One region of the Pseudoalteromonas sp. UBA2102 genome, then DNA from elsewhere that is predicted to be linked to it. Evidence: predicted binding sites of a transcription regulator. Region 1 holds the regulator's gene; the other holds the start of a gene.
What was found. Region 1 encodes LexA, which represses DNA repair genes until DNA is damaged. Its sites were predicted from a motif close to TACTGTATNNNNATACAGTA; they were not measured.
Positions count from the first base shown of each region.

Region 2: a site for LexA is predicted at 1,573-1,592, ahead of dinB (DNA polymerase IV). Genes of this name have one in related genera too.

Region 1 is NZ_DCYU01000055.1:51,134-54,296, forward strand. Features, by position in the region: gene coxB (cytochrome c oxidase subunit II) at 1-1,085, opposite strand, end outside; gene lexA (transcriptional repressor LexA) at 1,558-2,175, opposite strand; gene B2R65_RS06950 (PaaI family thioesterase) at 2,353-2,793, shown strand; gene B2R65_RS06955 (hypothetical protein) at 2,804-3,163, opposite strand, start outside.
Region 2 is NZ_DCYU01000147.1:7,893-11,055, reverse strand. Features, by position in the region: gene B2R65_RS19065 (aldo/keto reductase) at 1-641, opposite strand, end outside; gene B2R65_RS19060 (acyl-CoA thioesterase) at 708-1,130, opposite strand; gene dinB (DNA polymerase IV) at 1,604-2,656, shown strand; gene B2R65_RS19050 (M17 family metallopeptidase) at 2,896-3,163, shown strand, end outside.

The sequences.
Region 1 (3,163 bases):
TCACCCGTTTCATTACCCCACGCATTACGTTTATAGGTAATTACCGCTGCAAGTTGTTTAATTGAGAGCTGCTTTGCAAATGCCTGCATTGCAGTTCCTGGGCGGCCATGAATCACTACATCAATGTGATCTTTTATATCACCCAAAACAATGGGGCTGCCTTTTAACGCAGGAAATACGCCCGGTAAACCCATACCAGTAGGTTGATGACACGCAGCGCAACTTGCCATATACACTTGCTCACCTAGTGTCATTAGCTCTTCTTTAGGAATTGTTGTCTCAAGCAATGCTGCATCAGCAAGTGCGGCTTTTTGCTTAGCTTGCTTAGCATCTGCAAGCCATGCGTTAAAGTCCTCTTGCGATTTAGCTTCAACCACCACGGGCATAAAACCATGATCTTTACCGCACAGCTCTGCACACTGTCCCCGGTAAATACCTTCTTCGTTAATGTTGGTCCACGTTTCGTTGATAAACCCCGGGTTGGCATCTTTTTTAACGGCAAAATCGGGGACCCACCAAGAGTGAATAACATCATCAGAGGTCATTAAAAAACGCACCTTTTGATTAATTGGCAGTACTAAAGGTTTATCAACCTCAAGTAAGTAATTAGGGTTTTTATTAGCAAGGTTGGCTATTTCGTCTTGAGGGGTAGATAAAATAGAGTAAAACTCTACGTCTTCGCCCATATATTCATAATGCCACTTCCACTGTGACCCTGTAATTTTAATGGTTAAGTCGGCCTTACTGGCATCTTCCATCGCAATGAGGGTTTTAGTGGCAGGGATTGCCATGGCAATTAAAATAACAAACGGAATGGCAGTCCAAAGAATTTCTACTTTGGTACTTTCATGAAATTGGGCAGGAACTGCCCCTTTAGATTTACGGTGATGAATCAGTGCCCAAAACATTATTGCGAACACTATCACCCCAATCACACAACATATTAAAAATATGGTCATGTGTAGCTGATATACATTATTACTTATATCGGTTACGCCCTTGCGCATATTGTATTGGCTATTAGCCAGCACTTGCTGCGGGAACATAATCAACACAAGCCACAAGGTAGAGGTCAGTTTACCCATGTGACGGCTCCTTTGATGCTATTGCGAATGCAAAGCGAAGAGGCATACGGCTTAAACGCCAATTCGTTATTTTTATTTTTTAACCAATCTTATTTTTGATTGGTATCGCTAGGACAACAAAAGGTTTGTGTATATTGTGTGTTCTCATAACTAAAAAGCTGTGAGTTATTGTTAGTCCAGCACATTAATGATTAGCTAAAAAACGTACAACAAGCAAGTTTTAGTATAAAAAACAATCAAGTGATATTTTAGTATTGACTAAATGACGGCGTATTAAATTGTTATTTAACAGCCAAGATACGAGCAAAATTAAGGGATGTAACACGCTTAGGAAGATAAAAGTATGAGTGAAAAAAAGTTTACAGCCTAAATAATTTTAGGGCGTTTTGAGACGGTGGAAGGTTTGTTTTTAAAACAAAAATGCACACTAAAAAGTGCGCATTTATAAATATTAATTAAAAATAGTTAAAAATTACATCCAATCGGCATTTCTTATTACGCCAACGGCTAACCCTTCAATATTAAACGATTCGTTTTCAAGGTCTACTTCAATTGGCGTAAACTCTTCGTTTTCGGCGTGTAATAATACTTTTCGGCCTGCTTTTTCTAGGCGTTTTACGGTTACGTCTTCATCTACTCGTGCAACCACAACTTGGCCGTTTTCTGCTGTTTGAGTACGGTGTACGGCAAGCAAGTCACCATCCATAATACCTATATCTTTCATACTCATGCCGTTAACACGCAGTAAAAAGTCGGCGGCTGGTTTAAACATGAGTGGGTCTATTTTACAGTGACTCTCAACATGTTCTTGCGCCAAAATAGGCGAACCCGCTGCAACTCTACCTATTAATGGCAGACCTAGTTGCTCTGGCTCTTCTTCTTCAACCAATTGAATACCACGGCTTGCGCCTGGTTTCATTTTAATAACACCTTTTTTGGCAAGCGCTTTTAAGTGCTCTTCTGCAGCATTGGCACTTTTAAAACCGAGTGTTTGCGCAATTTCGGCACGTGTAGGAGGCATACCAGTGTCTTTAATAAAAACTTTTATTAGTTCGAGTATTTGAGCTTGGCGTTTAGTTAATGGTCGCATACAACTGGTTTTCCATACAGTACATTTAACTGTGAGTATATACAGTTAAATAAAAATCGCAAATTTAAATTGTGCTTTAAAATAGCTAAATACACCGCGCCTGGATAAATTTTAGGTAATTGCAGACGTTCAGTATTTAAAATGCTATAAATTTGCTTTCAATATAAAGGAGTAATTATGAGTATTTGGCATCAACCCATCACATTAGAGCTTTGCAAACAGTTAGATGAGGGAATAAACGGCCAAGGCACGCTGATGAAAACCATGGGCATAGAAATAACCGAAATAGGAGATGATTACCTAGTGGCTACCATGCCTGCTATTCCTGAGCATCATAATCCTATTGGTATGGTACATGGTGGCGCAAATGTGGTACTTGCTGAAACCGTAGCAAGCTACGCCGCTAACTTTGTAGTGGACTTTACAAAATTTTATTGTGTTGGACAGGAAATTAGCGCCAGCCACTTAAAGGCCTCTCGAAATGGCACTTTAACCGCCGTTACTCGTGCATTTCATATTGGTAAGCGCAGTTCTGTATGGGAAATAAAAATAACCAATAGCCGCGGCGAGCTTTGCTGCGTATCAAAAATGACCGCAGCGGTTGTCGAGCGCAAATAGTTAACTATGGCTACTTTTCGATAGGGTAAATCGTTATTTCCATACCAGCGCCAATGGCAGATATACGTAGTAGTGTATCTGCATGTAGAGCTTGGTTAAAACACTTAGGTGACGTGCCCGACTCAAAGCCTATATCAAACGTTCTGCGCGAACAGCTTAGCCACTGCTTAAGCGCATTACGTGAACACGACTCTATTAATTCACATAAGTGGTTGATTGCTTTGTCTGGCGTGGTTATATCACCTGAGGCTTCAATACGCGCCAATTGACGATATTCGTCTTTGTCATAATGCAAAACCATCGCGTTTTTCTTTAAGTCTGCCACTAGGGCGCTAATATCTTGTTTAGACTCAAGCTCTAGATCTACATT
Region 2 (3,163 bases), on a different contig from region 1:
AGGCTAAACTCGTTCTGAATAGACACCATACGCGGTAAGTTATGCGCTTTTGCTAAATTTAGAAATTGGCTAATGCCCCATGGGGTGTCATCTGAAAGGCCACAATATTTTATTTTCCCGGCTTTAACACACTCATTAAGGCCCTCTAAAATATCAAGCATACCCGCCTGTTGGTGCTCAGAATCTACGTCACTAAAAGTGAGTTTACCTGGCCACTGCCTGCCAAAATGTGGGGTAGAGCGATTAGGCCAATGCAATTGGTATAAATCTATGTAGTCGGTTTGTAGGCGTTTAAGCGAGTTATCTACGGCCTCAATGACAGCGCTGCGTGTTATATCGCCGCCATCTCGTACCCACGACAAGCCATTGCCTGCAATTTTGCTCGCCAATACAATATCACTGCGCTTTTGCGCATTGCGACTTAGCCAGTTACCTATAATTTGTTCTGTTTTACCGTAGGTCTCTGGTGAAGGAGGAACGGCATACATTTCGGCAGTATCTATAAAATTAACGCCTTGTGCCAAGGCATAAGCTATTTGCTCATCGGCGTCTTGTTGGGTATTTTGTTTACCCCAAGTCATGCTGCCTAAGCATACTCTAGAAACATCAACACCGCTGCTGCCTAACGGACTGTATTGCATTTAAAATCCTTAAATTATGTAAGATCTTGAGAGTGGATAATTAATATCAATTCGCAATAAACCTACTTAAGCGAATTGGTGTAGTGCCGATAATAATGGCTCTGAAATCGCCGCTTTTTGTCCTGTTTTAAAGTCAAACATAACGACTTGAGAATAGCCTGTGGTAGTAATAGCTTGCTGAGCATGGCTAAATACAGAGTAATTCATCATAAAACGGTCGCTTTTTATATCTGAAATAGTAATACCTACGGTTAAGGTATCAGGGAAGGTCACTGGACGTTTATAGCGAATATTGTTTTCACTAATGACCGGGCCTATTCCACCTGGTTTTATCGTATCAAACTGATTTATTTTATTTAGAAAATCGATACGCGCAATTTCAAAATAACGCAAGTACACCACGTTGTTAACATGTTGTAGGGCGTCCATATCGGCCCATGCTACGGTGATATCGGTATGAATAGGGTGCTGATCTTTGAACCTTTGCATGTATGTGTACTCTTAGTTTTAAATGAATGAGGTTATCAATATGGTGTTTGTAGCTCAAGACAATAAATGCCATGTTTTTTTATAAGATGATTGTACCTATTTATTTTTAGGACTACAGTTAAATAACACAGACAACACACACGAGAACACACATGCAAAATATAATTAATTGGGCTTTAGCCAGTTTAGTTTTTATAGCGTCTTTTGCTTGCTATGCAATGGGTAATGCCTCCGGCGGCATAATGCTTTTAGCTGCGGGGTTTTTATTGGAGTTTGTTTTTTGGCTACATTGCTTTAAAAAATCAAAGCGCTTTAAGCAGCCGTTTTAAAAAAGCTGTTTAAAGTTTGCACGGTTTAACGCGCTACACCTAGTCGCGCTTTAACTTTAGCAAGTTAAACAGGCTTTAATGGACTTGCTTAATGAAAGTGAATCCTTAATAATGGCTGTATAAATAAACAGTTGTTATGTGGTAATGAAAAAGTTTATTCATATCGACATGGACTGCTTTTATGCAGCGGTTGAAATGCGCGATAACCCCAAACTTGCCAGTGTGCCTTTAGCGATTGGTGGCAATAGCCGTCGTGGCGTGCTCTCTACAGCAAATTATATAGCGCGCGAATATGGTGTTCGCTCGGCTATGTCTAACTACCACGCTAAGCAATTATGTCCCGATTTAGTTATTGTGCCTGGGCGCATGGCGGTTTATAAAGAAATTTCTAACCAAATACGCGCTGTATTTAAACGCTACACCGATCAAATAGAGCCGCTGTCGCTTGATGAAGCTTACCTAGATGTAACCAACAGCACCGCATGCAAAGGCAGCGCAACGCTTATTGCTCAGCAAATTAGAGCAGATATTTATAACGATACCGGCCTTACTGCCTCTGCCGGAGTTGCCCCCATTAAGTTTATTGCCAAAATAGCCAGTGACGAAAATAAACCCAATGGCCAATTTGTGGTTTTACCGGATGAAGTTGATGCGTTTTTAAATAATTTACCGCTAGGTAAAATCCCTGGTGTGGGCAAAGTAACCCTCGAAAAGCTTAATTTAAAGGGGTTATACACAGGTAAAGACGTTCGCGAGAAAGGCGTTAATTGGATGCAGCAGCACGTGGGGAATTTTGGTGTATCGCTTTATCAAAAATGTGCTGGCGAATATATTGGTAAAGTAACCACTGAGCGAGTGCGTAAATCCCTTAGTGTTGAACACACCTATGAATACAATAAAAATAGCTTACAAGAATGTTTAGATCAGTTACCTAAATTACTGGAAGAGCTAACAGCGCGCCTTAATAAGCAACAGCTACAAAATCGTATTAATAAGCTAAGTGTAAAAGTGAAGTTTGCAAACTTTGTTGTTACCTCAGCGGATCAAGCCCATCATCAATTAAATACCGCTATTTTTACTGAATTACTCTCTAAGGCGTATCAACGGGGTATGCAGCAACCAGTGCGTTTATTAGGTATCGGAGTGGGTGTTAAAAATGAACCTAATTTAAATTTGCAACTGAGTATTCTTGATTAACTACACGCTTTTTTGCAATTTAGAGTGCTTTAGCAAAGTAATTTAAACGTGGAGCAAGCAGCGGCTACCTTTACTAAAAACTATATAGTGGTTGTTAATTTCTTCTTAAAATATGGAGTCACTTTAGTTAGCTGTAAAACCAAGTTGCCAGATTAAAATGAGCTGATCGCAGTTGGCTGGTTTTGTGTTTTTATATCAACGATAATAGCCCCTTATGTTTTCTAACAGGAGTTTTACTTATGGCATATCCTCAAGCGATAGCTGCACAATCACTTAGTGCAAGCTTTGACTCATTTTCTCACGATGCACTTATTATAATTAGTGATGACTTTTCTCAATTAGCCAATAACTCATTAAGTGATGCTATCGAATCACACGCTAAAGTAGATTCTCGTATTGGTAAACAAGTTACGTTTTTAGTGGTTGATAATGTACGCGTTGTTTTAGCACCTACTGGGCCGCTTAACCGCGATTACGATGATGTAAGGCGCTACTTTGATGCCGCTA